One region of the Rhizobium sp. WSM409 genome, then DNA from elsewhere that is predicted to be linked to it. Evidence: predicted binding sites of a transcription regulator. Region 1 holds the regulator's gene; the other holds the start of a gene.
The links. Region 1 encodes HrcA, which represses chaperone genes, less so after heat shock. Its sites were predicted from a motif close to GTTAGCACTCNCNNNNNGNGAGTGCTAAC; they were not measured.
Positions count from the first base shown of each region.

Region 2: the regulator HrcA is predicted to act here: its motif matches at 7,045-7,073, upstream of AC25BC_RS05480 (co-chaperone GroES).

Region 1 covers NZ_CM172794.1:4,304-19,332, reverse strand. The annotation lists gene AC25BC_RS00105 (nitrilase-related carbon-nitrogen hydrolase) at 46-1,038, shown strand; gene AC25BC_RS00100 (DUF302 domain-containing protein) at 1,111-1,617, shown strand; gene AC25BC_RS00095 (DMT family transporter) at 1,732-2,052, opposite strand; gene AC25BC_RS00090 (adenylate/guanylate cyclase domain-containing protein) at 2,317-3,579, opposite strand; gene lnt (apolipoprotein N-acyltransferase) at 3,946-5,550, shown strand; gene AC25BC_RS00080 (helix-turn-helix domain-containing protein) at 5,702-6,118, shown strand; gene metK (methionine adenosyltransferase) at 6,297-7,535, shown strand; gene trmB (tRNA (guanine(46)-N(7))-methyltransferase TrmB) at 7,544-8,245, shown strand; gene AC25BC_RS00065 (hypothetical protein) at 8,435-8,839, opposite strand; gene AC25BC_RS00060 (DUF2277 domain-containing protein) at 9,193-9,459, shown strand; gene AC25BC_RS00055 (BQ00720 family protein) at 9,620-9,877, opposite strand; gene AC25BC_RS00050 (Hsp20 family protein) at 9,925-10,350, opposite strand; gene AC25BC_RS00045 (nucleoside hydrolase) at 10,628-11,572, shown strand; gene grpE (nucleotide exchange factor GrpE) at 11,637-12,269, opposite strand; gene hrcA (heat-inducible transcriptional repressor HrcA) at 12,381-13,469, opposite strand; gene rph (ribonuclease PH) at 13,598-14,317, shown strand; gene AC25BC_RS00025 (VOC family protein) at 14,314-14,739, shown strand; gene rdgB (RdgB/HAM1 family non-canonical purine NTP pyrophosphatase) at 14,740-15,029, shown strand, end outside.
Region 2 covers NZ_CM172794.1:1,072,160-1,087,188, reverse strand. The annotation lists gene AC25BC_RS05515 (LacI family DNA-binding transcriptional regulator) at 1-938, opposite strand, end outside; gene AC25BC_RS05510 (sugar phosphate isomerase/epimerase family protein) at 1,147-2,061, shown strand; gene AC25BC_RS05505 (TIM barrel protein) at 2,103-3,026, shown strand; gene AC25BC_RS05500 (Gfo/Idh/MocA family protein) at 3,034-4,200, shown strand; gene AC25BC_RS05495 (hypothetical protein) at 4,304-4,465, opposite strand; gene AC25BC_RS05490 (hypothetical protein) at 4,531-4,923, opposite strand; gene groL (chaperonin GroEL) at 4,990-6,624, opposite strand; gene AC25BC_RS05480 (co-chaperone GroES) at 6,674-6,991, opposite strand; gene AC25BC_RS05475 (hypothetical protein) at 7,504-7,767, shown strand; gene AC25BC_RS05470 (hypothetical protein) at 7,764-8,099, shown strand; gene AC25BC_RS05465 (hypothetical protein) at 8,096-8,425, shown strand; gene AC25BC_RS05460 (DUF1488 family protein) at 8,416-8,691, shown strand; gene AC25BC_RS05455 (transglutaminase-like domain-containing protein) at 8,719-9,561, shown strand; gene AC25BC_RS05450 (VOC family protein) at 9,752-10,132, shown strand; gene AC25BC_RS05445 (LysR family transcriptional regulator) at 10,140-11,102, opposite strand; gene AC25BC_RS05440 (MFS transporter) at 11,226-12,626, shown strand; gene AC25BC_RS05435 (hypothetical protein) at 12,723-13,100, shown strand; gene AC25BC_RS05430 (hypothetical protein) at 13,300-13,635, shown strand; gene AC25BC_RS05425 (hypothetical protein) at 14,104-14,247, shown strand; gene AC25BC_RS05420 (fatty acid desaturase) at 14,545-15,029, shown strand, end outside.

The DNA.
Region 1 (15,029 bases):
GAGCATCACACCTCGTGTGACCAGCAATCAGAATTGAGGTTGACAATGACAATCGTAAAGGCCGCCGCGGTCCAGATCAGTCCCTCGCTTTACAGCCGTGAAGAAACGGTCGACAAAGTCGTCACCAAGATCGCCGACCTTGGTGACAAGGGGGTCCAGTTCGCGACCTTTCCCGAAACGGTCGTCCCATATTACCCGTATTTCTCCTTCGTCCAGTCCGCCTATGACTTGCGGACAGGAAAAGAGCATCTGCGATTGCTGGATCAATCGGTCACCATCCCATCTGACACCACACGCACCATCGCTGAAGCCTGTAAGCGAGCGAGGGTGGTCGTTTCCATAGGGGTCAATGAACGCGACGGGGGCACGATCTACAATACCCAGTTGCTGTTTGATGCCGATGGTACTTTGTTGCAGCGACGCCGCAAGATTTCACCGACCTTCCATGAAAGGATGATCTGGGGATATGGAGACGGGTCTGGCCTTCGGGCTGTCGACAGCGCGGTGGGACGTATCGGCCAACTCGCATGCTGGGAGCATTACAATCCGCTTGCGCGCTTCGCGCTCATGGCTGATGGCGAGCAAATTCACTCGGCAATGTATCCCGGCTCGTTTGGGGGGGATCTGTTTTCCGAACAGATGGCTGTCAACATCCGGCAGCACGCGCTGGAATCCGGTTGTTTCGTGGTCAATGCAACAGCCTGGCTCGACCCGCAGCAACAGGCCCAGGTCATGGAAGACACCGGCTGTAGTATCGGTCCGATTTCCAGCGGCTGCTTTACCGCGATTGTCGCACCGGACGGCAGCTTGATCGAGGAACCATTGCGCTCAGGCGAAGGCGTCGTGATTGCTGATCTCGACTTCACCCTGATCGACAAACGCAAACAGCTGATGGATTCACGCGGACACTATAGCCGGCCCGAACTGCTCAGTCTGTTGATCGATCGTACGCCGACAATTCACGTGCATGAGCGCATCACGCCGTCCGTGCCGACGAATACTGCCGAGGTCACTGAAGGAGGTCCTGCGTTGGTCTGATTACCGCATCAGCTTCGCCCTCCGGAACTTGATCGTTGAACTCTCACCGTCGGCTTTTGAAAGGATACAACGATGACCGACAGCAACGGAATAAGCGTGGTTCGCACCCCGGTCTGGATCGAGCATATTCGCATCGTATCCAAAAGATCATTCGACCAGGTCAAGACGAAGATCGAAAAGCTGCCTCACTTTGACAATGGGATCCGGAAAATACTTCGGGATGGCGACTTCGTCAGGGTCAAGAAGGAGTTGGAAAGATTACAGGGCAGCGCCGGGCTGATCATATTTTCCGTGGCAACGCACGGGGACTGGCTGGCGATTCGTGGCGGAAGCCGCCACGCGCTTCAATACGTTATCGGCAATGTGCTGATTTCTAGCGAAATGACGAAGCACCAGCTGCCAGCAGGATTGTACGCGCCATTGAGGATCATGCTCTATGAAAATGAAGAAGGGACTGCGACCTTGGAATACGATCGACCGTCGGATCTATTTGGGCAGTTCAACGATGATAGAGTGACAAGCGTCGCGGAGCATCTCGATCAACAAATCTATGATTGCCTGGTTGCGGCAGCGGCCTGATATCCTCGAGCAATTCCCGCGAGGCAGACAAGCGATCTTACATCCGCTGCCTTTAGGTGAAGTGCGAACCTAGCAGGCAGTCATGCATGCCCTGGAGCTGGGCGATAATGGCGGTCATTGCGCCGATACGAGTTTGAGACCAATCACTCCCGATAAGATCGCCATGATGCAAACGAACCTCATGGGTGTTGGCGGGTCACCAAGAAACATCATCCCGAAAATGGCCGTTCCCGCCGCGCCGATGCCCGTCCAGACGGCGTATCCGGTTCCGACTGGGAGTGTGCGCAGGGAAAGTGAAAGGAGAAATACGCTCGATAATCCAGCCGCGATTGTAATCAGCGTCGGTATTAGCCGCGTGAAACCTTCGGACATCTTCATGCACAAGGCAAATGCGATTTCGAGGATGCCGGCAATACTCAATAATGCCCATGCCATCGGTTAATCCATTCTTTGTTTGCCGGGCTTACCGCCCGCCATGGTGGTCGGTGCCTGTTTTACGAGTTAGGAATTCCTCTTGTGTCTGGGAGCGATGGTTGCGGAGAAAGCACCTTGTTCAGAGGCACATCGGCATTCCAATACGGTGGACGACGATCCGGCTGGGCTGGTTGAAAAGTGACCCTCGGGTCGACGTTCCGAAGTGGCTTCGAATGGGTCACGCCCAATCCCCACATCGCAAGGATTGGAACATGCCTATGCCGTTTAAGAGCAAGCTTGTTTGGATATGCTTCCGGAATGAGGCACGTCGATCGTCAGCTTGCGATCCAACTCTGGGCCTTGAAAGAGCTCAACGGGTCTTTCGAAACCCTTCAATTGGCGATGCCCGATGGGAAGGCGCTCACAACCAATGTGTGCTTCCACAAATGAACGCGACATCAGCAGTTGGCGACTTTCCTCGCTGCAAACATGTTGTATCCGGTTCACCAGATTGACGTCTGGTCCGATCAACGTGAAATCAAGACGGCCGCCGGAGCCGATGTTTCCATAGTTGACGATGCCATAGTGCAGCGCGATGCCAACATCCATCTTGATACCGGTGGCTTCTGCCGTTCGGGTCGAGATTTCTATCGCGGCGTTATAAGCGGAGGCTGCCGCCCATTCGGCACTATACGCCGGGAAGAAAGCCAAAACGGCATCTCCCATGAACTTGGCGACTTCACCACCGTTGCCTGTAATCGAAGGTACGACCTTATCGTAGTAACAATTGACGAATTGCATGACCTCCTGGGGTGGCAGGCGGTTGGAAAGTTTGGTGAAACCCCGCAGGTCGCAAAGCAGCAACGCCGCGTCGATGGACTCAACCTCGCCTTGCCGTATGTGGCCAGCCCGAACACGTTGCGCCGTGTAGGGGCCGATGTACGTATCAAGCATGGTGTTCCCCACTTTTCGAAGCGTCAGTAGTTCACAGACGTTACGAAGCGCGGGCGAAACGCGCTGAATGATTTGGCGCTCAATGTCGGTAAAGCCGGTCGGTTTTCGCGTCGCAAAAGAGGCGGTGCTAACCGGGCCGTCAGAATTGCAGAGAGGTGAGACGATCAATTGCTCGAGGTTGCGATCCGCGAAGGTCCTCAGACACTGCCAGCTTGCTCCGACGCCGCTACGGCCAACCACGACTGTTCTTCTCGTCCGCATTGCGTGAGATATTGCGCTATCCATGAACGCCAGGCTAATGGTCCCGTGTTGGCGGTCCTCGATATCGACGGGTTCTTCCTCCGTCCAGGCAATGCTCCTACCGAAATATTCTGGATGCAGCGTTATAAGGTAGAGTGCCAATCGATCGACTGGTACTCCAATTGCTCGAAGTCGGCGGCCCAGTCCTGAAATGACCCCTGCCTCATCCAGTGCATGGCATTCGTCTCCGGCCAGCCAATCGATAATCGGCGAAGCCGAGGCGACCTCGGCGCCATGCACCAGTTTGTCCGTGCCCCGAGCAGCAACGGTATTATTCTCCACGGGTAGAAGCATGTTACGGTCCTTGTTGTGAAACTGACAGCCTACCGTGCTGCAACTGGCCACAAGCAGAAAGAGCCAAGAACCTTGTCTTCGGTTAGGGCATAAAGGGGCTCTTGCCGGGACTCTCGCCGACGATGCCTCGGCAACGCCTTGGCTCTGGCTCGACAGGTCGGTACCTGAGGAAGAAATCCTGCGGCCCCTCCCGCGGGACGGGCGGCAGAGCGCTCCCTTGCAGCCAATGCTTCTAAAGCGCTTGCGCCAAACGCTTTCGCCAACAGCCTGCGCTCATGCGCGCAATGGCGACCCAACTGACGGGACAAAGAGCCGCTTTTTTGAAAGACTGCGGATGGGTTGATTCGCGGTTTGATGGGAGTGCGCATGGAGCGGCTTGCGGACAGGGTTATCCTCGTCTGGGGTTTCAAACGGTCGCTGCTGGCCATCGCCGCCGGGGCCTTCGCGGTGCTGGCGCTGCCGCCCATCGGCTTTTTCGCGGCGATGTTCGTTTCCTTCACGCTGCTCGTCTGGCTGATCGACGGGGCGGCGGCTTCGCCTGAAAGCGGCCTGATCGGCAGGCTGTGGCCGGCGTTTGCCACCGGCTGGCTGTTCGGTTTCGGCTATTTCGTCGCCGGCCTCTGGTGGGTTGGCCATGCGCTGCTGGTCGATCAGGAAGAATTCGCCTGGGCGCTGCCGCTGGCAATCCTCGGGCTGCCGGCCTGTCTTGCGATCTTCTACGGGCTGGCGGCCGCCCTTGCCCGCATCTTCTGGTCTGATGGCATGGGGCGGATCGCCGCGCTTGCGGCAGGCTTCGGGCTGATGGAATGGCTTCGAAGCGTGATCCTCACCGGCTTTCCCTGGAACGCCATCGGCTACGGCATGATGCCGGTTCCGCTGATGATGCAGTCGGCGCATCTGATCGGGGCGATGGGCGTGACGGCCCTTGCCGTCTTCGTCTTTTCCGCGCCTGCCCTTGCCGGGACGCGGCAAGGGGCGCGGCCGGGCATCGCGCTCGCCGTCCTGCTCTTTGCCGCCCATCTGGGTTATGGCGCTTACGCTCTCCATCTCGCGCCGCGGCCGGACATATTGCCTGAGGACAAGCGGCCGGTGGTGCGGCTGGTGCAGCCGGCGATCGACCAGACAGAGAAAATGGATAACGACGTCGACCGCGCCACGATCTTCGAGACGCATCTGAAGCTCTCGGCCGAAGCGCCGAAGAATGGCGGGCGCAAACCCGACATCATCGTCTGGCCGGAAACCTCGATCCCCTTCATCCTGACCGACAACCAGGATGCGCTGACGCGGATTGCCGATACGCTCGACGACAATCAGATCCTGATTGCCGGCGCCGTACGCGCCGAGGAGATGGGACCGGGTACGCCGCCGCGCTACTATAATTCCATCTACGTGATCGACGGCCGCGGACAGATCATCGCCGCCTCCGACAAGGTGCATCTGGTGCCCTTCGGCGAGTATCTGCCCTTCGAGGACGTGCTCACCGAATTCGGCATCCAGAACGTCGTCGAGGTTCCGGGCGGCTTTTCGGCCGCGGCAAGCCGGCACCTGCTGGCGCTGCCCGGCGGGCTCAATCTCTATCCGCTGATCTGCTACGAGATCATTTTTCCCGGCGAAATGACCGGTGACATTAAAGACGCCAACGCAATCCTCAATATCACCAATGATGCCTGGTTCGGCTTGACGCCCGGCCCCTACCAGCATTTCCAGCAGGCGCGCGTGCGGGCTGTCGAAACCGGCCTGCCGTTGATTCGCGACGCCAATAACGGCATTTCAGCGCTGGTGAATGCCCATGGGGAAATTATTGCGGGCCTCGATCTTGGAGAAACCGGCTTCGTCGATGCAACGCTCGATAGCATCGGTGCGGGACTTGGAACGACAATCCCCCGGCAAACATACTTCTGGTTGACCGAGGCACTGCTGATTTTGATTGCGCTAATTTCTCGCAGAGGTTTTATTTCCGGGTTGAATTGACCAAAAACCCCTAAAATTGCATAGTGATGACAATCGGCGTTCTTAACGTATGTTCGAAGGTGGGTTCCCCACCGCTTGCAACGTGGCGTTTTGGGATGGATCAGGGGCATGCCGGTTAGAAACAGTTGAAATTCTTAGCTAGGGCACGACCATGATTGAAAACAAGAAGAAGCCGAATCCGATCGACATCCATGTTGGCAGCCGTATTCGTCTCCGCCGTACGATGCTGGGCATGAGCCAGGAAAAGCTTGGCGAAAGCCTTGGCATCACCTTCCAGCAGATCCAGAAATACGAAAAGGGCACCAACCGCGTCGGCGCAAGCCGTCTGCAGAACATCTCGAACATCCTCAATGTTCCGGTGTCGTTTTTCTTCGAGGACGCGCCCGGCGAACATTCCAATGCCGGCGGCGGCATGGAAACCTCCAGCTCGAACTACGTCGTCGATTTCCTGTCTTCCTCGGAGGGCCTGCAGCTCAACCGCGCCTTCGTCAAGATTTCCGATCCCAAGGTTCGCCGCAAGGTCGTGGAGCTGGTGAAAGCCTTGGCCGCTGAAGCCGACGCCGACTGAACCAAGACCGGCGCAGAATTCGAAAGGCGGTCGAAAGGCCGCCTTTTTTGCGTTTTTGGGGCAAAATTTGTCACTTTGCCGCAGATATAAAGATATATTTATGTCCTTCTGCGCTTGTCATCAGGCCTCGAACTGAGTACCTACTAGCTGGCTTTTGTTCTTTGAGGGGAATCCCGAAATGCGCGCGAATTATCTCTTTACCAGCGAATCTGTTGCCGAAGGTCATCCGGACAAGGTCTGTGACCGTATCTCCGACGAGATCGTCGATCTGGTCTACCGCGAAGCGGCCAAGACCGGCGTCAACCCATGGGGCGTGCGCATTGCCTGCGAGACGCTGGCGACGACCAACCGCGTCGTCATCGCCGGTGAGGTCCGCCTGCCGCCGAGCCTGATGAAGAAGGACAAGGATGGCAAGGACGTCATCAATCCTTCGAAGTTCAAGGCCGCCGCCCGCCGCGCCATCAAGGATATCGGCTACGAGCAGGACGGCTTCCACTGGAAGAAGGCGAAGATCGACGTGCTCCTGCACTCGCAGTCGGCCGACATCGCGCAGGGCGTCGATAGCGCCGCCGACCAGCAGGGCGACGAGGGCGCCGGCGACCAGGGCATCATGTTCGGTTACGCCTGCCGCGAAACGCCGGACCTGATGCCAGCCCCGATCTATTATTCCCACAAGATCCTGCAGCTGCTCGCAGTTGCCCGCAAGAAGGGCGACGGCGAAGTCGCCAAGCTCGGCCCCGACGCCAAGAGCCAGGTGACCGTGCGTTACGTCGACGGCAAGCCGTCGGAAGCAACCTCGATCGTGCTTTCGACCCAGCATCTCGACGAGAGCTGGGATTCGAAGAAGGTTCGCGCCGTTGTTGAGCCCTATATCCGCGAAGCGCTCGGCGGACTGAAGATCGCCGACGATTGCAAGTGGTATATCAACCCGACCGGCAAGTTCGTTATCGGCGGACCGGACGGCGATGCGGGCCTCACCGGCCGCAAGATCATCGTCGACACCTACGGCGGTGCCGCTCCGCATGGCGGCGGCGCATTCTCCGGCAAGGACACGACGAAGGTCGACCGTTCGGCCGCCTATGCCGCCCGCTACCTTGCCAAGAACGTCGTCGCCGCCGGCCTTGCCGACCGTTGCACGATCCAGATTTCCTACGCGATCGGCGTCGCCCAGCCGCTGTCGATCTATGTCGACCTGCACGGCACCGGCAAGGTCACCGAGGATCAGATCGAAGCGGCTATCCGCAAGAACATGGACCTTTCGCCGACCGGTATCCGCCGCCATCTCGACCTCAACAAGCCGATCTATGCCAAGACCTCCGCCTATGGCCATTTCGGCCGCAAGGCCGGCCGCGACGGCTCGTTCTCCTGGGAGCGCACCGACCTCGTGAAGGCGCTCAAGGAAAGCGTGAAGACCTGAGATAAAGCATGACGGATATGGAACGCCGCGGCCGGGCGACCGAAGCCTTCTTCGGTCGTCGCAAGGGCAAGGCCCTGCGCGAACAGCAGGCCGAGACGCTAAACAGTCTCCTGCCGGCATTCCTGATCGATCTTACAGCGGCTCCCCCGGAGCCGCTGACATCCCTCTTTCCGGTTCCGGTCGAAAGATTGCGGCTGGAAATCGGTTTCGGCGGCGGCGAGCACCTGATCCACCGCGCGCTGAACACGCCTTCGACCGGCTTCATCGGTGTCGAACCCTTCGTCAATTCCATGCAGAAGCTGCTGTCGCGCATCGGCGAGACCGGTGCCTCCAATATCCGCGTTTATAATGACGACGCGACGCAGCTGCTCGATTGGCTGCCGGACGGCTCACTCGATCAGGTCGATCTGCTCTATCCTGATCCCTGGCCGAAGCGGAAGCACTGGAAGCGACGTTTCGTCTCGAAAACCAATCTCGACCGCTTTCATCGCGTGCTGAAGCCCGGCGGCCTGTTCTGCTTCGCCTCCGACATCGATACCTATGTGAACTGGACGCTAATCAAATGCCGCGACCATGGCGGTTTCGACTGGATGGCCGACAATGCAGCCGATTGGCTGACCCCCTATGAGGGCTGGCCGAGCACACGTTACGAGGCCAAGGCGCGGCGCGAGGGGCGGTCCTCGGCCTATCTGACCTTCAGGAAGATCTGAGGCAGCCGGCAAGTCGGCGAACGCGCCATGATGTTCCTCGGCGCGCGGGACGCTGCCTGACGGATTTCCGTGCCGAAGGATGGGCTAAATCGCGTCGCGATCCTTCAGATTCGCTTGCCACGCTCTAGCTCCTTGGTTTCTCGCATGTCCGTTGCCGCAAAACCGCTGCACACTTTTGCGCGACATGCTCTACCCAATTTTAGCGGTGGTTAGCGCCGATGGGTCTACGGTCAGATAGCTGGTTGGAATGCGATCGCTGGCCACCCCTGGGCCTTCCATCTCTGCTGGGTCATAGAACAGACCGTTTTCCGCGTCGTAAAGCATGAAGTGATCCCGCTGAACGTGGACGATAGCGACCCCCTGGATATCGCTCCATCGACTGGTTTTGATCGGGGCTTCGATAGGCACTCCGATCTCCGCCAACACGCCGCAAAGATCGTTCCAGGTTGTATAATGCGCCGATTTATCGCCCCAATCGATCATGGCTGCCACCTCGTCATAGCTCATGCCGGTGAGCATCTGCAGGACTAACACCCCGCATCCATCGTCTCTCGGACGCTGTGTATGAAATAGAAATCGGTGCGATTGGTTCAATGCAAGCTCCTTTCGTCGCCGACCATGAACAAGCCAACGCGGAATACAGGCACTCGTCTGTAGCATGAAAAGGCACCAGTTTCGAACAGATGGCCGCTAGTGGCGGCGTAAACGAGCCATCACCCCACGGGCAGCTTCTGATGAAGAGGCGCATTCAGATTTCTGGTCGATTCGATCCGAAGTGATCCGGCTTTAAAGCCGACGACGACAACAAACCGAACTGAAGGCGCTGCGTCCTGCCTTGCGGCGCATAGAGTTCCGCCGTTGGACCGGTTGCCATTAACGCTCACGCGACTATTTTCTGTGCTGGCCACCCTCCTCTCAATGGAAGAGACAATGACCGGGAGCAAGTCATGTGCCGAAATATAAAACCCCTGTTCAATTTCGATCCGCCCGCGACGGATGAGGAGATCCACGATGCCGCGCTGCAGTTCGTGCGCAAAGTGAGCGGAGCGACCAAACCGTCGAAGCGCGATGAGCTCGCATTCGAGCACGCGGTCAGTTCGATCGCAGCATGCGCCCGCGAGCTGCTCGATTCGCTGGAAACGTCTCAACCTCCTCGTGATCGTGAGGAGGTAGCGGCAAAGGCGCGCGCGAGAACGGCGGTCCGCTTCGCGTAAGAGATCCTGTCACGCACAGGAGATCTCAATCAAGCGTCAACTGGCCTATCTGAAAGAAGGCGACGCGCACATGTCGCGACATCCGTCCCGACCGCAGCGAAATTCGAATAGAACGACCGCGCACCGCAAGCAGTGAAACGCGACAGACGGTCTTTGACGGTCAGTGCAGGCTGACCGTCTTCAATTCGTCCTCGGCAGCCTTGAAGAAGGTGCTCGAACGGTTGTCCGTCAAAAGGATCGGCGTACCGTCGGCGCCGAAGAGTGCCCAGAGATCGACGGTCGGATCGATATCCGGCGCCTCGGGAAAGCACTTGGCGACCTCATCGGTGCGCATTTTTCTGATATAGGCGACCTCGCCGTTGCCGATGTGGGCAAGCTCGGATTTGGTCAAGTGAGACGTGGCTTCTTTCATCAACATTCCTGTTCCTCCGGGAGAAGGGACCAACGGTTCGACAAACCGTTGTGCTACTGTGAGACCGAAATGTTAATTTTCTTGACCATGCGCGCGGGTTCCGGACGAATTAGATCGACGGAGAGCAGACCGTTCTTCAGGGCCGCACCCAGCACCTGCATGCCGTCGGCAAGAACGAAAGTACGCTGGAACTGACGGGCGGCGATACCGCGATAAAGATAATCCCGCTCGCCCTGTTCGACCTGGCGGCCGCGGATCAGAAGCTGGTTCTCCTCAATGGAGACATCGAGCTCCTCCTCGCTGAAACCGGCCACGGCAAGGGTGATGCGCAGGCGTTCCGGCGCGCCGCTGTCGGCGCCGATGCGTTCGATATTATAAGGCGGATATCCGTCGCTCGCCTTGGAAATGCGCTCCAACGTCTTTTCCATGGCATCGAAGCCCAGAAGCAGCGGGCTGGCGAAAGGGGTAATACGGCTCATCTCTTTTCAAGTCCTTGATGCAAGCGACCATCCCGGACCTTAACGGCAGCATCCGGATGCCGCTAATATGGGGAGAGGAGCCCGGCGCTGCAAGGCATGGGGCGCGACGTGTCGGCGCCACCTTCTCAATTTTAAGCTGACGTCAGGCTCTTTCCTTGACAAAGCGCCTGCTGCCTCGCATCAAAACATGCCCGCGCGGATTGTGCTGATTTGTGACGGGACGTGAAGAAATCGGTGCATGCCCGATATCACGCAGTGCGAGGATGGAACGATCGGAATGGCAAGCGCAAGAAAGATCATCATCGACACGGATCCCGGCCAGGACGACGCGGCCGCCATCATGCTGGCCTTCGGCAGTCCCGATGAGCTGGAGGTGCTGGGGATCACGACGGTCGCCGGCAACGTGCCGCTTTCGCTCACCAGCCGCAATGCGCGCATCGTCTGCGAGCTTTGCGAACGGACGGAGACGAAGGTTTTCGCCGGCGCCGACGCACCGATCGCCCGCAAGCTGGTGACGGCCGAACATGTGCACGGCAAGACCGGCCTCGACGGTCCGGAGCTGAACGAGCCGACGATGGCGCTGCAGCCTGGCCATGCCGTCGACTTCATCATCGAGACGTTGCGCCATGAGCCTGAAGGCACGGTGACGCTGTGCACGCTCGGGCCGCTCACCAATATCGGCATGGCCTTCCAGAAGGCGCCCGACATCATCCCCCGCATCCGCGAACTGGTGATGATGGGCGGCGGCTTCTTCGAGGGCGGCAACATCACGCCGGCGGCCGAATTCAACATCTATGTCGACCCCGAAGCCGCCGATATCGTCTTCCGCTCAGGCGTTCCGATCGTGATGATGCCGCTAGATGTGACGCATCAATTGCTGACCCGCAAGGACCGGGTGAAACGCATGGCCGAGATCGGCACGGCGCCGGCAAAGGCCATGGTCGAGATGCTCGAATTCTTCGAACGCTTCGACATCGAGAAATACGGTTCCGACGGCGGGCCGCTGCACGACCCGACCGTCGTCGCCTACCTGCTGAAGCCGGAGCTTTTCCAGGGCCGGGACTGCAATGTCGAGATCGAGGTCCAGTCCGAACTCACCGTCGGCATGACGGTCGTCGACTGGTGGCATGTGACCGAGCGCAAGCGCAACGCCAAGGTTATGCGCCATGTCGATGCGGATGGCTTTTTCGATCTGCTGATCGAACGCTTCGCCCGCATCTGACTCTTTCGTTCCCCTTCTCCGCCAGAGCGCCGCGCGTCCCATGGGACGCGCTAGGGAAGTGTTCTCAGGCGTCTTTCTCGTCGAAGACGGAGTTGGTTTCGGCTTCCGCCGGCTTCGGGCCGCCCTTGGCGACACCGACCATGGCCGGGCGCAGCACGCGCTCGCCGATGGAGAAGCCTGCCTGCACGACCTGGACGACCGTGTTGTTCGGCACGTCGGGGTTCGGTACCTCGAACATCGCCTGATGGAAATTCGGATCGAACTTCTGGCCAACCGGCTCCAGCTTGCGAACGCCGTGGCGCTCGAGAGCCGACAGCATGGCGCGCTCGGTCATCTCGACACCCTCGATCAGCGTGCTCAGGCCGGCATCGGCCGCAGCCCTGGTCTCCGGAGGGATGGCATCGAGCGCGCGGCGCAGATTGTCCGAGACGGCGAGCATGTCGCGTGCAAAGCCCGCGACGGAATAGGACTTGGCATCCTTCACCTCGCGCTCGGTGCGCCGGCGCAGATTGTCCATCTCGGCAGCAAGGCGCAGATAGCGGTCGCGCAGTTCGCCGTTTTCGGCTTTCAGAAGCTCAAGCGCGTCCGGCTGGGCGGCCTCTTCCTGCGCAGTTTCGTTCTCGACGTAGGCGGTAGCGTCGGCTGCGGCATCCGCCGCAGTTGCGTCAGGTCCGTTTTTCGTCGTGTCATCGGTCATGACGGTCTCCGGTTGGTGTCTTCAGATGCGCCCGATATCGAGGTTTGACCGAAAAAAATCAAGTCTGCGTGACAAAGAAGCGAAAATTCCGCGTGCTTGGCAGTTGCGGCGTCAAAGCTGGTTGCGCGAAAGGCGGGAGACGAGCTGGGCTGTATAGTCCACCATCGGCACGATGCGGGAATAATTGAGCCGCGTCGGGCCGATGACGCCGACAGCGCCGACGATGCGATCGTCATCGTCACGATAGGGCGCGACGATGAGCGACGAGCCGGACAGCGAGAAGAGCTTGTTTTCCGATCCGATGAAGATGCGGACGCCCGAACCGCTTTCGGCGAGATTGAGGATCTCGATCAGGCTGTCCTTCTTCTCGAGATCGTCGAACAGCAGGCGCAGCCGGTCGAGGTCCTCGGCGCCGGCGAGGCCTTCGAGCAGGTTGGCGCGGCCGCGGATGATCAGCTGCGTCGGTTTTCCCTCGTCCGGGCTGCCGGCCCAGACGGCAATGCCGCGCTCGACCAGATCGCGCGACAGGGCATCGAGCTCGTGACGGACGTCGTCCTTCAGCCGGCTTAATTGTTTGCGAAGCTCCGGCAGGGTCTGGCCGGACATATGGGCATTGAGGAAATTCGCCGCCTCGGTCAGCTGTGAGGAGGTGACGCCCGCCGGCAGCTCGATGATGCGGTTTTCCACCTGATCGTGATCGCCGACGAGCACGGCCAGCGCCTTTGTCGGTTCGAGCCGGATGAACTCGACATGTTTCAGCACCGGATCGCTTTTCGAGGTGATGACCAGGCCGGCGCCGCGCGAAATGCCCGACAACATGCGGCTTGCCTCGTTCATCATCGATTCGACGGGATTGCCGCCGCTTTCGGCCCGCACCTGGCGGTCGATGCTGGCGCGTTCCTCGGCCGAGAGGTCGCCGACCTGCATGAAGGCGTCGACGAAGAAGCGCAGGCCGATCTGGGTCGGTAACCGGCCGGCGCTGACATGCGGCGAATAGATCAGGCCGAGTTCTTCGAGATCGCTCATGACATTGCGCACCGAGGCCGGCGACAGCGACATCGGCAGGATACGGGACAGGTTGCGCGAACCGAGCGGCTCGCCGCTTTCCAGATAACCTTCGACGATGCGACGAAAAATTTCCCTGGAGCGCTCGTCCAGCGCAGCTACGGCATCCGAAACCGACGTCGACCTGATGCCCATGAAGCTTTCGAACCCGTGCTGATGATACTTCCCGAAAAGTAAGTCAAACTAAGACCCGTGGCAAAAGGGAATTTGCAAATGAGCGCCGCCAATCGTAGAAGCGGTCAAATAAACTCCAGGAGATAAGAATGCGGCCTTCAGGCAGAAAAATCGACCAGATGCGCAAGGTCTCGTTCGAGCGCAATTTTTCCAAGCATGCGGAAGGCTCCTGCCTGGTGAAGTTCGGCGACACGCATGTGCTCTGCACGGCGAGTCTCGAAGAAAAGACGCCGCCATGGCTGCGCAATACCGGCAAGGGCTGGGTCACGGCCGAATACGGCATGCTGCCGCGGGCAACCGGCGAACGCATGAAGCGCGAGGCTGCCGCCGGCAAGCAGGGCGGCCGCACCCAGGAAATCCAGCGGCTGATCGGCCGGTCGCTGCGCGCCGTCGTCGACCTGCAGGCGCTCGGCGAACGGCAGATCACGCTGGATTGCGACGTCATCCAGGCCGATGGCGGCACGCGGACCGCCTCGATCACCGGCGGCTGGATCGCGCTTTACGACTGCCTGAAATGGATGGAAAGCCGCAACATGATCAAGGTCGAACGGGTCCTGAAGGATCATGTCGCCGCCATCTCCTGCGGCATCTTCGCCAGCCAGCCGGTGATCGATCTCGATTACATCGAAGACTCCTCGGCCGAGACCGATGCGAACTTCGTCATGACGGGCACCGGCGGGATCGTCGAGATCCAGGGCACGGCCGAAGGCACGCCGTTCAGCGAGGGCGAATTCACCTCGCTGATGCAGCTTGCCAGAAACGGCATCGGCGAACTCGTGGCACTGCAGAAGCAAGCCGTCGAAGGATGAACCCCATGCTGGAAGGCATGTTGGAAACGGCGCTCTATGCGCGGGATCTCGACCAGGCCGAGACGTTCTACGAAGACGTTCTCGGACTTGAAAAGATCGCCCGCGCCGCCAACCGGCATGTCTTCTTCCGCTGTGGGCCTGGCGTTCTCCTGATCTTCAATCCCGAGGAAACGGTAAAACCGCCAGCGCCTGAAGCACTGCAGGTACCGCCGCACGGCACGACCGGCCAGGGCCACGCCTGTTTCCGGGTGTCCGGCCGCAATATCGATGCCATGGCCGAGCGGCTGACGGCGGCGGGTGTGGCGATCGAATCCGAAGTGCGCTGGCCGAAGGGCGGCCGCTCGATCTATTTCCGCGATCCGGCCGGTAACAGTCTGGAATGCGCGGAGGCTAAAATCTGGGGCATCGAACAGGACATCTGAATGCGCAAGCTTGAAACGAAGACCATCGTCGTTGCCAGCCACAATGCCGGCAAGATCCGCGAGATCCAGGAATTGATCGGGCCGCTCGGCTTCACCGCCAAATCGGCCGCCGAGCTGAATTTCGTCGAGCCGGATGAGACCGGCACGAGCTTCGAGGAGAATGCGACGATCAAGGCAGTCGCCTCGGCCAATGCCTCAGGCATGCCGGCGCTGTCGGACGATTCCGGGCTGGTGGTCGATGCACTCGGCGGCGATCCCGGTGTCTACACCGCCAATTGGGCGGAGAAGGC
Region 2 (15,029 bases), 1.1 Mb from region 1:
AGACCGAGCCTGTTCAGGGCAAGATCTATCGATCGCCTCACCTGGACCTCCGGCGCCTGGTCGAGGACGATCGACATGATGCCACGGCGGAGATAGTCCTGCGTCTCTCGCGTCAATTCGTGGCCGACCCAGAAGGGCCGCCCAGCCTTGTTTGCCTCGAGCACCCTGGCAACACCCTTGTTGTCGCCGCCCGCACTATAGACGCCGATGATGCCGGGCTCCCGTCTGAGCGCCGCTTGCAGCAACTCCATGGCATTGTGCTCGTCATCGAGGTCGAACATAACCTCGACGAAACGATGTTCATTTGAACCCTTCTCCGAGAGATAGCTGGAGAAGCCGCGGATCCGCTCCTTATGGTTCTCATAGGCGCCGCTGTGGCAGAGAGCGACGAACGAACCGGTGCGCTGCGCCAGCATGCCCGACATGTAGTGAGCTGCGGTGCGTCCTGCAGCATAGTTGTCGATGCCGACATAGGGCAGTTCGGGGGCCGGACGGGTCATGATCTGTACAACGGGAATGCCGAGACCGGCCGCCTTGCGCACGCTTGTGACGACATCGGCATGGTCGGGCGCGACCACGATCAGCGCCGACCGGCGTGCCGTCGGGTTGGCGATGTAGCGGGCGAATTGCGCCGGCTCGTTCTCGCGGACGAAGGTGCGGTGAACGGTGATGCTGTCGTCGAGCGAGGCGGCGATGCGCTCGAACGCCCGGTTCAGACGCGAATAGAAGCTGGTCTCCGGGCGAACGAGGATCACCTCTATCCGGATCAGACCGCGATGGGCGACCGGCAGGCTTTGCCGGTATTCAAGCCGCCTTGCCGCCAGGAAGACTTTCTCCACCGTTTCCGGCCGCACGCCGCCGCGGCCGTTGAGGACGCGCTCGACGGTCGCTGTGCCAACGCCGGCTTGGCTTGCGACATCCTTCAAAGTCACCTTCATCAGGCTCACCCACTCCCAAAGCTTGACACAGCAAAGCATCGGCCTGCCGTGAGGTCAATGATCAAATTTGATCAAGGAAGCATTGGAGCATGGGGGCGCCGCAGCCGTATCGTACCAGCAATCCGGGAGGAGCACCGGACGGTCCAAAACAACCGAGATCAAGGATCATCCGCCGGCACGAAGCGGCCGGGGATGACGGAGGAGCCAGATGAAGATCGCACTCGACCCGCATATGCACCGTCACCTCAACCTGCGCGACCTCTGCCGCAAGGCAGCGGAACTCGGTTATCAGCATATCGAGCTTTCACCGCGCGACGATTTTCTGCCCTGGTGGGTGCGCCCGCGGGCGCACAAGGAACGCATCGCGGAATTCAAGGCGGCCCTCAAGGATCACGGCGTCCAGCTCGCCTCGATCCTGCCGATGTACCGCTGGGCGAGCCCGCATGAGGACGAGCGGCAGGCAGCAGTGCGTTACTGGAAGGAAGCGATCGCGATTTCGGCCGAAATGGGCTGCGATACGATGAACTCGGAATTCGGCCGCGGGCCATCGCCGGATCGCAGCCACCGCGCCAGCTGCTGCGGCGGCATGCATACCCACGAGCACAGCGAGGCCGCCTGGTGGCGCTCGATAGAAGAACTCGTTCCGGTGTTCGAGCGCGAAGGCGTCACGCTCAACATGGAACCGCATCCGGAAGACTGGTGCGAAACGCTGCATCCGGCGATCGACATGCTGAAGACCATCGGCTCGAAGAACGTCAAGTTCCTCTACTGCGCGCCGCATACCTTCTATTTCGGTGACGACATGGCGCAGATGATCCGCGATGCCGGCCCGCTGATTGCCCATGTGCATGTGGCCGATACCTATAATCACAAGGCCTCATCCGGGCTGCGCTACATCATCAATCCGCCGGGCGCGAAGGTCACCATCCATCAGCATATGGATATGTACCAAGGCGAGATCAATTGGGATGTCTTCTTCTCCTCGCTCGCCGCGGTCGGATTCGACGGCATCATCACCGCCTGCGTCTTCGGCTGGGAGGAGCGCGCCGACGATTCCGGGCGCTTCATGCGCTCCGAAATCCAGAAATATGTCGACAAATACTGGCCCGGGAAACTTGGCTGATCGTCAACATCCGCCCCGGCACCACTATCAGGAATAAAACCGTGACCATCACCATTACGACAGCCCCCTGCTGCTGGGGCGTGGACGACGTCAACAATCCAAACCTTCCCGCCTGGGAACGCGTCTTCGACGAGGCGGCGGCGGCCGGCTATGGCGGCCTCGAACTCGGCCCCTATGGTTACGTGCCGCTCGATGATGCGCTCGTCGCCAAGGCGCTCACCGAGCGCAATCTCTTCATCGTCGCCGGCACGATCTTCGACGATCTGGTCTCTCCTGAAAACCGGGAGACATTGCTGCGGCAGACGGATGAGATCTGCGCCGTCATCACCAAGTTGCCGCAGCCGGATCAGGTGGCAGGCCAGCGGTTCAGGACACCCTATCTCACAGTGATGGACTGGGGCCACGACGAGCGCGACTATGCCGCCGGCCATTCCGATCGGGCGCCGCGTCTCGATGACAAGGCCTGGGCCGGGATGATCGCCAATATCACGGCGATTGCTGAACTCGCTCAGCGCAAATATGGCGTGCGCGCCGTCATCCACCCGCATGCGGGTGGCTATATCGAATTCGCCGATGAGATCGAGCGGGTGGCAAGAGACATTCCGCAGGAGATCGCCGGCTTCTGCCTCGACACCGGCCATAGCTATTATGCCGGCATGGATCCCGTGGAGATGCTCCGCCGCTATGCCGACAGGCTCGATTACGTCCACTTCAAGGACATCGACCAGACCGTCTTCGATCGTGTGCTTGGCGAGACGATCCGCTTCTTCGATGCCTGCGGACAGGGCGTGATGTGCCCGATCGGCCGCGGCGTCATCGATTATCCCGCCGTCAAGCGAACGCTCGAGGAGATCGGCTATCACGGCTTCATCACCGTCGAGCAGGAGCGTGATCCGAGGAATGTCGCCGGCAGCCTCGAAGATGTGAAGCAAAGCCGCGATTACCTGCGGTCGGTTGGTTTTTAGGGAAAAGATGATGACGAATGACAGGCGAAAGCCGATCCGTTGGGGCATGGTCGGCGGCGGCAGAGGCAGCCAGATCGGCTATATTCATCGCTCGGCAGCGCATCGCGACGACGTCTTTGCCCTTGCGGCGGGTGCCTTCGATATCGATCCGGAACGCGGCCGCGCGTTCGGCGTCGATCTCGGGCTCGACGAAGCCAGGAGCTACCGGGACTATGCGGCGATGTTTGCGACTGAGGCCCGGCGGGCCGACGGCATCGAGGCCGTGTCGATCGCGACACCCAACAACACCCATTTCGCGATCTGCAAGGCAGCACTTGAACATGATCTGCATGTGATCTGCGAAAAGCCGCTCTGCTTCACGATCGCCGAGGCCGAAGAACTGAAGACGCTTTCCCAGGCGCGCGACCGGATCGTCGGCGTGACCTATGGTTATGCCGGCCATCAGATGATCGAGCAGGCGCGCGCCATGGTCAGGAATGGCGATCTCGGCGAGATCCGCATCGTCAACCTGCAATTCGCCCATGGTTTCCATAGTGCTGCGGTGGAGGAGCAAAACCCCTCGACGCGGTGGCGCGTCGATCCGAAATTCGCAGGTCCTAGCTATGTCCTCGGCGATGTCGGGACCCACCCGCTTTATATCGCCAAGGTCATCCTGCCGCACCTCAAGATCAGACGTCTCCTCTGCACCCGCCAGAGCTTCGTCAAAAGCCGAGCGCCGCTCGAAGACAATGCGGTGACCCTGATGGAATATGATAATGGCGCGATCGCCACCATCTGGTCGAGCGCCGTCAATGCCGGCTCCATGCACGGCCAGAAGATCCGCATCGTCGGCTCGAAGGCCAGTATCGAATGGTGGGACGAGCGGCCGAACCAGCTCTCCTACGAGATCCAGGGTGAACCGGTCCGTATTCTCGAGCGTGGCATGGACTATCTCTATCCCGAGGCCAGGATCGACGACCGGATCGGCGGCGGCCACCCGGAAGGTCTCTTCGAAGCCTGGGCGAACCTCTATCGCCGCTTCGGCTTCGCCATCAACAGAGAGCGCGGCCTCGCCCCTGCGGGGATCGAAGAGCTGGTCTTTCCCGATGTCGATGCCGGACTGGAAGGGGTGCGCTGGGTGGAAAACTGCGTGCGTTCCGCCGATGCCGGCGGGATCTGGCTGGATTATCGCTAGGTGTTCAAGGGGCCCTGGTGCGTCCCTGTTCTCAGATCGCGCCGTATGCCGGCTTTACACAGCTGCGCTGGAGACCTGTTCAAGGACGCCCTTCCATACCCTCTCAGATAAGCGGGTCTTCATCTTCCGGCGCCCGCGGGGCGCGGCGGGGCGTGCTGTCATTGGCGGCTTTCTTATGCTCGTCGGCAGCTGCCTCGCGGATTTTCTGGAAGCGGTTGTCGTCTGCGGGTGGCTGCGGGTCGCTCTTTTTCACGAAACGGATCATTGGTCATTTCCTGCTTTGAGAGTGGAAGCGCTCCGCACACATATCGGAGCGCTCTGAAAATGGTGTCAGACGGCAAGCGCGGTGGCGCAGGCTTGAACACTTCGGCTGTCGGGTGAAGTCTGCCCAGGCATGGTCGCCCAACCGCCGGCCTCGACGAACTGCCGCTGCTTGTAGCCTTCGGTAATCGCCTTGAACTCGATCAGTTTAGCGCTCGCGTCCGGCGCCGCATTGAACCGCTCGACACAAATGGCCGACGCCAGCTCTCCGCGTGCGGTGTCGCCGGCGGCGACTGCCGCTTTGCTTGACGTGCCGCCTGTTACCCAACCTCCCCAGCTGAAGCCGATAATCATCGTGGCGATCGCCGTGACGACGCAGGCCCAGACGAGAAGCGTCTTGGATGGCTGGTAACTCTCGAAACGCTGGGTGATCGATGTCTTGCTGCTGCTCTGCACGGACATTGGAATTCTCCCTGTCTATTGTTCGGGTTGCGCCGTCCGGCCACGCCGGAACAGTTCAGGCTGTTCTCAGTATCCCATATCTCCCATGCCGCCATTTCCGGCTGCAGGGGCGGAGTCTCTTGCGGGAATGTCGGCGATCATCACCTCGGCGGTGATCAGCAGCGCCGCAATCGAGCCGGCGTCCTGCAGAGCGGTGCGCACGACCTTGGCGGGATCGACGATGCCGGCCTCGATCATATCGACATAGGTCTCCGTCTGTGCGTCGAAGCCCTGATTGTGATTATTGCTGCCGGCGAGTTTTCCAACGACGATGGAGCCCTCGAACCCGGCATTGTCGGCGATCTGCCGGATCGGGGCTTCGAGCGCCCTGAGCACGATCGAGATGCCCGCCGTCACGTCGGCGTTCTCCCCGGTCAGCCCCGTCAGCGCCGACTTGGCGCGCAACAGTGCCACGCCGCCGCCGGGCACGATGCCCTCTTCGACCGCCGCACGGGTGGCGTTCAGTGCATCGTCGATGCGGTCCTTCTTTTCCTTGACTTCCGTCTCGGTGGCGCCGCCGACACGGATGACCGCGACGCCGCCGGCGAGTTTCGCCAGGCGCTCCTGCAGCTTTTCCTTATCGTAATCGGAGGTGGTCTCCTCGATCTGCGCCTTGATCTGCTGGATGCGCGCCTGGATGGCCGCTTTCTCGCCGGAGCCGTCGATGATCGTGGTGCTCTCCTTGTCGATCAGCACGCGCTTGGCGCGGCCGAGCATATCGAGCGTGACGTTGTCGAGCTTGATACCGAGATCCTCGGAAATCATCTGGCCGGCGGTCAGCACGGCAATGTCTTCGAGCATCGCCTTACGGCGATCGCCGAAACCCGGCGCCTTGACGGCTGCGACCTTCAGGCCGCCGCGCAGCTTGTTGACAACAAGCGTCGCCAAGGCCTCGCCTTCGACGTCCTCCGAGATGAGCAGAAGCGGTTTGCCGGTCTGTACGACGGCTTCCAGGATCGGCAGCATCGCCTGCAGGCTGCCGAGTTTCTTCTCGTGAACGAGGATATAGGGATCCTCCAATTCCACGCGCATCTTCTCGGCATTGGTGACGAAATAGGGTGAGAGATAGCCGCGGTCGAACTGCATACCCTCGACGACGTCGAGTTCGGTCTCGGCGGTTCGCGCCTCTTCGACCGTTATGACGCCCTCATTGCCGACCTTGTCCATCGCCTTGGCGATCATCTCACCGATGGCGGCGTCGCCATTGGCGGCAATGGTGCCGACCTGGGCGATCTCACCTGACGATTTGACCTTCATCGCCCGCGCCTTGATTTCCTTGACGACGGCGGTAACGCCGAGATCGATGCCGCGCCTGAGATCCATAGGGTTCATGCCGGCAGCGACGAGCTTGGCGCCTTCGCGGAAGATGGAGGCGGCGAGAACGGTTGCCGTCGTCGTGCCGTCGCCGGCAAGATCATTGGTCTTCGAAGCCACTTCACGCACCATTTGCGCGCCCATGTTCTCGAACTTGTCCGCGAGCTCGATCTCCTTGGCGACGCTAACGCCGTCCTTGGTAATGCGCGGCGCGCCGTAGGCCTTGTCGATGACAACGTTGCGACCCTTCGGGCCAAGCGTCACCTTGACGGCGTTGTTGAGCAATTCGACGCCGCGCAGCAGGCGGTCGCGCGCGTCGGTGGAGAACCTGATTTCCTTGGCAGACATGATATTTCTTCCCAGTTCGGTCTTGAGATGCTGGTCACAAATTCGACGGTCAGGCAGCTTTGTCGGCAGCCGCTTCAGTCTTTTCGACGATGCCCATGATGTCGGTCTCCTTCATGATCAGAAGGGTTTCGCCATCGATCGTGACCTCTGTCCCCGACCATTTTCCAAACAGAATGAGATCACCGACCTCGACATCGAGCGGGACCAGATTGCCGCTTTTGTCGCGAAGGCCCGGGCCGACTGCGACCACTTCGCCGTGCTGCGGCTTCTCCTTGGCGGTGTCTGGAATGATGATCCCGCCCTTGGATTTGACATCGCCTTCCGCACGTCGAATGACGACGCGGTCGTGAAGTGAACGGAATTTCATAGAGGTCTTTCTGCTGCCGGCGCGTAGGGCGGCTGCAACTCATAAATAGCACTCGTGGCACTCGATTGATAGGAGTGCTAAGAAATATTATTCGCCCATGAACTTTTTTGAGATATTCAGGAAATCAATCCGACCGGATATTTTGTATTGATCAGCAAATAAATAGAATTTTTTACGCCATCGCGCTCCATTTTATTTTCGTGAGCGAAGAGTTAATTTGGCGTTTTTCATAGATAAATCAGAATTTATCTTGATTTAAACTCAATCGAGGCGCAATGATAGGCTTCGTCGATTTGGCCGACTTGGCTTCGCGGTGTCAGAGACCTACGACCCGCCATCACCACTGAATTCTCGATAGCGATCCATGACGTCGTTCCGGCGTTGAGTTCGCCTGTTCCGATCCGGAATGAGCTTGGCGCTGACCGCGGATGTACCGGCAGCCTCGAGTTCGTCCGGTTCGGATCTCAACGATACAGGAAACGCATCGGTGTATTCCTGCGGAGGCCTCAGCCGTGACCAGTCGTACCACACAAACCGTCGTCCGCTTTTCATCCCCATTCCGTCTGCCCGGTTTCGACGGGGCGCAGCCAGCCGGAGAATACCGCGTCGACTATGACGAGGAATTGATCGACAGCGTTTCCAGGCTTGCCTGGCGACGGGTCGGCGCCTTCATCCACCTGCCGGCGATCGCTGCGCAGAGTTCGACGCAGCAGATGATGCCTATCCACCTGTCAGATCTCGAAACCGCGATCGAAAAGGACCACAAACCGTCATGACCGCTACGCGCATCCCGCAACGCAATGGACGCTCAATCCGGCGCGAGGCAGCAACGCATATCTTCAAGGTGGGGCAGACTGTCCGAGTGAAGGACGGGTTCTTGGTCGTTCCCTCCAAGCTTCCCGACACATACCGCATTACCGCCACACTGCCTCTGAGAGGAAATGTGCTGCAATACCGTATCCACAGTGACGATGAACGTCATGAGCGGGTCGCGACGGAAGATAGCCTGGAACTGGTAAACCTATCGCCCGCCGGCAGCGGCGCAACACTGATCGAGAGGACGTTTGGCCATGGCCACGGCCCGAATGACGAAAGGTTGACATCGTGAACAGTCATGAAGACGAAGCCGAACGCAGACGGAATGCCGTTGCCGTCGGCACATGGGAAAATAAATGTGGTGCGTCGGGCCGCTACTTGATGGAGGCCGAACATGACCGCCGGATCGAATCTGCCCGTTCGTGGACCGTCTATCGTGTCTCTGCAAGCGTTCCAGTGCACGCCGACCATGGCATGATCGGCAAGAGCCGTTCGGAGGCCGGTGAAGACATGATGTCCTTCAATCTTCTCAACATAGGATACCGGAAGGAATGGCTGAGGCTGTCGGACGCCGCCCGGAGCGGTCGCCAGACCCCGCCGGTTCAACCATGGCGCTAGCCTTTCTGAACCAAAGCCGCAGCTTCGATGCGGCGAGAAATGCAGTGCGCTTCATCGGCCATGACGGCATGTTCCAGGTGTTGTTTTTCGTCGAGGTTGGCGCGCTGGCGAAATCCGACGCCGCATTGCAAAGAACCGAGCCTTCGGAAACGGGGTGGCTTTCGTCGTTCGACACCCTGCGCAACTCCATTCAGGACGTGGCGCACAAAGCCTATTCGTACCGCCGCCGCGCCTTCTATACTCTAACTGCGGCGGATTTCCGCTAGACGGATCCGGACGCGCGAGAACGCTCCATGTTGATCCGTTACGGCTATGAAATGACGCTGACCTGCCCGCAGCCGACCGCATTGGTCTGTCTGCTGTCGGTTCATGACGATCGCGCGGCCGACATCAGAATTCCGGAAACGGTCTTCACCACGCCCGATGTTCCCACTTCGACCTATCGCGATCTCTTCGGCAACCGCTGTCTCCGGCTGGTTGCGCCAGCGGGCGACCTGACCATATGGGGCGATGCGACGATCGAAGACGACGGCAAACTGGACAGGTCGCTGCCAGGCGCCAGGGAACTCCCGGTTTCGGAGTTGCCGGATGATTGCCTCGTCTACCTGATGGGCAGCCGCTATTGCGAGACGGATCGTCTCAGCCAGATTGCATGGGATATGTTCGGCACCGTCTCACCCGGCTGGGGCCGCGTTCAGGCGATCTGCGACTTCGTCCACGGCCATATCCAATTCGATTACATGCAGGCGCGATCGACGCGGACAGCGTTCGAGGCGTTCCACGAACGTGTCGGCGTCTGTCGCGACTTTGCGCATCTCGCGGTAGCGCTGTGCCGTTGCCTCAACATTCCTGCCCGATATATCAATGGCCATCTCGGCGACATCGGTATTCCGGTCGTCGATCCGATGGACTTCAGCGCCTGGATCGAGGTCTTCCTGGACGGTGCATGGCATACATTCGATCCGCGCAACAACACGCCGCGGATCGGTCGTATCATCGTCGCACGCGGGCGCGACGCCGCCGACATACCGCTCATCAATTCCTTCGGACCGCATGTGCTGAAGGCGTTTCGAGTCTGGACCTATGAGGTGACGAACGTGGAGCAGATGCAAAACGTCGCCGAGGAAGCTGTTTAGAACGAGACCTGAACGGATGCGGCAATGTCCAGCCGCAGGCTTTGCCGCAGGCGGCAGATGTCGCGGGACTGCCTGTCCCACACACTTTTATCCGACATGCTTAGAACAACGGTTGAAAGATGTTGGCGTCGAGCCATCTTGGGTGTGGGCAGTCCTTCGGGGTTAGCGGAAGATAGGGAGTTGGCAGTCCATGTTCGATCACATTTCCATCGGCGTAAAAGACCTCGCAAGAGCCCGCCGTTTCTACGATGCGGCGCTGACGCCGCTCGGATATGAGCGCCTGTCCAATTCCGACTCCATGATCGGCTACGGCCCGGAAAGGGTCGGGCTCTGGGTGATGCAGGTCGAACAGCCCGTTGTTGCCGACATGCGATCCGGGCTGCACTTCTGCTTCGTCGCGCCTGATGAGGCCGCTGTCGATGCCTTTCACGCGGCGGCCGTTGCATCCGGCGGCACGGATAACGGCGAACCAGGTGTGCGGCCGGATTATGGGCAATTCTATTACGCCGCCTTCATCATCGACCCGGACGGCTATCGCCTCGAAGCTTATTTCCACAAAGGCGAGCTATAACGGACCGTCAGGCAGCGGCTCTCGGAATGGATACGCAGCAGCCGGAAGCTTCGAGCGCTTTATTGGCTACATCGATGAACAGGCGACGGAACCAGCGCGCCCGGCCGTCCGTCTGGTCGACTCGGCGATAAAGCATCGTCACGGGATCGGCCGGCAGCGAAAGCGGCGGCTCGCAAAGCATCAGCCCATGTAACTGCGCCATGCAGCGACCGATCGATTCCGGCACGGTGGCAATGGCGGGCATCGCCTTCAGCACCATCGGCAGAGCGGAAAAGCGCGGCACGGTCGCCACCACCTGTCTCACATCGCCGGTGCGGTTCAGCGCCATGTCGATACCGGTCGAGGTGTTGCCTTCGAACGAGACGGTGACATGCGCGACATTGGCGAAATCCCTGAGGCTCAACGGCGCCTTCAGCCCGAGCTGAGCTTCATCGTAGATGCAGATCGAGACTTGGTCGAACAGCGGCGCGCGAATGTGCCAGGAGGCGGGCTCGTCGTGCATCGCGACGCTGAAATCGAAGACGCCTTCATCCAGCCGGCGTGCAGCATCGCGCTTTTCGGAAGCGATACCGATCAGCCGGGCGCCGGGTGAAAGCTGGAGGAGACGGGCGGCAAGCGGGCCGAAGAAGGCCGACTCGAGATTGTCGCACATGCCGATGCGGAACTCGCCCTGCCAGCTTGCCGGATCGAACTCGGCCTGCGGGCGGATGGCGCGCTCGATACCCGACAGCGCATCCTCGATCGCCGGGGCGATGGAAAGGGCGCGCGGCGTCGGTTGCAGGCCGCGCCCGACACGCACGAATAGTTCATCGTCCAGCGCCTCGCGCAGGCGCCGCAAAGCGGCCGACAGGCCTGGCTGACCGAGCAGCAGGCGCTCGGCGGCGCGACTGACATTGCGCTCCTGCATCAGCACCGAAAAGGCCAGCAGGAGATTGAGGTCGATCTTGCGAAGGGTGACATCATTCATCATCGTCAGTAATACCTGGCATGGCTACTATCAATTTGCAATAGGAATGGAAGCTGTACATTTTCTCGTTCCCTGCCGCCCGGCAACCTCCCCCGATGAGGCGGCAGCAAAGAAGGAACGATTTCGATGACTCTTTCCAAATCGCGAAGCGGAGCGGGGCTGGCATTGCTGCTGCTCTGCGCCGCCAATTTCCTCGACGCCATGGACGTCTCCACCATCGGCGTTGCGCTCCCCGCCATCCAGGCCGAACTCGGCATGGAGGCGACCTCGTTGCAATGGGCCGTCAGCGCCTATGTGCTCGGCTATGGCGGCTTCCTGCTGCTCGGCGGCCGGGTCGCCGATGTCTTCGGCCATCGCCGCGTCTTTCTCTGGTCGCTGGCGATCTTTGCCGCCGCCAGCATCGCCGGCGGCTTCGTCAACAGCGGCCCGACGCTGATCGCCGCCCGATTGGTCAAGGGCATTGCCGCCGCCTTCACCGCGCCCGCGGCGCTTGCGCTGCTGCTCTCCGTCTTCGGCGAGGGAACGGCACGGGCAAAGGCGCTCGGGGTCTTCTCCTCCACCGGCGCCGCCGGCTTCGTGCTCGGCATGGTGCTCGGTGGTGCTGCGACGATTATCAGCTGGCGGGCGACATTGGTCATGGGCGCGCCCGTCGCCATCCTGACGCTTTTTGTTGCGCCACTGGTGCTGCCCGCCGACCCGAAAAGGACGGGACCGCGGCCGGCCTTCGACTGGGCCGGCGCGCTGACGATCACCCCTGGGCTGCTGCTCTTCGTCTTCGGCATCACCAATGCTGCTGCCGCCGGCTGGCAGGCTTTTGCGACCTGGGGTTCGCTCGTCGCGTCGCTGGCGCTGATCCTGCTCTTCCTCGTGGTCGAAGCGCGCCATGCCGATCCAATGGTGCCGCTCGGCATGTTCCGGCGGGCCAAGCTCCGGCATGCCAATGCGATTGCCGCCCTCTTCCAGGGCGCCTATGTCGGCTTCCAGTTCCTGGCGACGCTCTATTATCAGAACGTCCTCGGCTGGTCGGCCTTCACCACCGGCTTCTGTTTTGCGCTTGGCGGTGTCTTCGTGATGTTCTTGGCGCCCCGCTTTGCGACGCTTGCGCAAAATCGCGGCGCCACCGGGCTGATGGCAGTGGGGGTCGGTCTGCAGGCGTTCAGCTACATCTTCTGGGTGACCGCACTTGGACATGTCGATCCGATCCTGCTCGTGCTGTTCTCGCAGATCCCGCTCGGCCTCGGTTACGCCCTGACCTACCCCTCGGTGCAGGTTGCGGCCCTTTCCGATGTGGAGGATGACAAGGCGGGACTCGCCTCCGGACTGCTCTTTGCCTCATTCCAGATCGGCGGCGGCATCGTGCTTGCGGCCGCCTCGGCAGTCTTCGGCGCCGCACCGCATTTCGGCTGGAACCCCTATGTCGCCGGCATCGCCTTCGTGGCGCTGCTTGCGGTGGCGATTACCCTGCTTGCCGCTGCCGGTCCGCGGACATCGGCCGCCCGGAGACCCAGCTATCAGGCGGCGGAATAACCGTCATCGGCCCGCACCCTGACCGGTGCGGGCTGCTCATGAACCGGAGCGATATCTGCAGCAAGAATCCCGTTGCGTTGCCTGGGTGAAAGGCGCATGGTCGCAACTTCGGCAGCCAGTGTACGGGCGCTGCCGACTGAGGGTTTTTATACCCTTGCCCCGATGAAAGGAGGACCGATGTCTTCCACTTTCGAAAAGTCGCATCTGACTTCGTCCGATCTCGACATGCTGCAAGGCGTGCTCGACGACGCCGGCTACGACGCCAAAATCCTGATCGGCAACGAACGTGTCTTCAACGTCGCGGCCATACTGTTGATCAGGCTGTTCGAAGAGGGCGTCACCTCGCCGGCCATGCTCTCACAAGCGCTCGAACACCATTTCGGCAAGCTGAAGACGCCGCCGAAACCGGTAACCCCCGTCTTTAACCGATATGCGATACAGGGATTGCCCCGCGAAAGACGCGCTGCTGGCTAGAGCATAACGCGAAAAGTGTGAGCGGTTTTCGGACGACCTCATGCTCTCACTGAATGTTCTAAAGCGCGTCGCGATCTTTCAGATTCACTCCTCGCGCTTTAGGTCTTTGTTTTACGCATGCCGTTAGCGCAAAACCGCTTCACACTTTTGCGCGACATGCTTTAGCGGCAAGCGAGCCGCCCGGCTCCGAAGGAATATTGTGCGAAAAACCCTCTTGCTTTGTATCTGCGTCGCAGCGGCCGGTTATTTCGGATGGGTGCAATTCGGGGCTTACCAACAACGGCAACAGGCTAGAGATCTTGCCGACATCGACAGGGAGCGCCGGGTGGCGCTCCTGGAAGTCGATGGCTGCCAGGCGAAAGTGGATATGCTTCTGTCGATGACAGACCGCCTGCTCAAGGCCGGCGGCATGCTGGTACCGCTCCATATCGGACGGGACATAGAACTCTGTTTGGACCGCGGCATCATGTCGACATCAGGCCGAGCGGAGATGGAAAGAACGAAGTTGATCCGCCTGTTTTCCGTGAATGACTAAGGCGGTCGCAAGATTCGCTGCTCGCGCTTCAGGTCCTGTTTTACGCACGTCGCTATCGCAAAATCGCTGCGCAGTTTTGCGCGGCGCGCTTTATGCCCTGTGGAAATATGGCTTTCCTGCGGCGGCGGCCTTAATGGCACCTCAATTTTAGTCTATAAGAAAGGCTCGCTGATTTGGCCGATGCGGCATTAGCGGTGACCGGGTTTCCGGCCCCGCCATTTTCCCGATCGCGAAAGCATGGTGACGTCCCGTCTCAACGTCGGGTTTGGCTTTCGGTGACCTCTCCGGTCATCCGCCTCCAGACAGCGATGCGGTTTCAGCAGGCATCATTTTCATTCCATCCCTGCGGCCCGGTGTTGTCGGGTTGCCCCTCATGACGATCCCGCGATCTCCGATCGCGACCGACAAACGGGGCTAATACCACGCAGGCTGCGGCTTTCAATTTCGATCTAAAGGGAGATTTTATCGATGGCAAAAGGACAGGTAAGAAGCAATCGCGAGGTCCGGAAGCCGAAGAAGGACAAGCAGGCAGCGAAGGTGGAAAGCACATTCGCCAATCAGATGAAGACGGCGACCAAAACCGCCCCGCAGGGCAGTGCTCCAAAGAAATAGAACCTCTTATCGAGCCGCCGCTCTCGCCCTCGCTGCGCCTAACAGCGCAAGTGATAACGCGTCCTGGCGGACGCGCCGGCGTGACATCATCACCTATTGACATGTCTACAGAAAAACAGGAATTGCTGCAATCATGACCACACTTCTTACAATGTACCACTTCGACTATCCGCTCTTCCTCATCCGCTCGGCCGTAGTGATTGCACTCGGCCTTTCGGCCGTCGCGGCCTTTCACGGCGTCACTCTGTGATCGAATCTGCGCGCCGCAGCGAGTGCGAGGAAATCCAAGTGGCCCCTTTGGGCGAGCCCGACGAAAACCCGGAGCGATCCCGGGGGAATGCCGAGCTTTTCGCTGAAAAGCGCTGGTTGAAGATCCTTGCCGGATATCGCCAGCCACGAGCCGGACGCAGCGCTTTCGAGCTTGCCGTCACCGTAGTCCCCTTCGCGCTGTTCTGGGCTGCCGCCTGGGCAGCGGTTCACTACAGCTTCTGGCCCGGCCTGATCCTCGTCCTTCCCGCCGCCGCCTTCCTGCTCCGGCTGTTCATGATCCAGCATGATTGCGGCCACGGCTCGTTTTTCGCCCGTCGCCGCGTCGACGACTGGGTTGGACGCACGATCGGCATCCTGACGCTGACGCCCTACGACTATTGGCGCCGGGCGCATGCGGAGCACCACGCCTCGGCCGGAAACCTTGACGAACGCGGCGTTGGCGACATCGAAACGCTGACGATCGCCGAATATAACGCGCTGTCGCGCTGGGGCCGGCTCGGCTACCGGCTCTA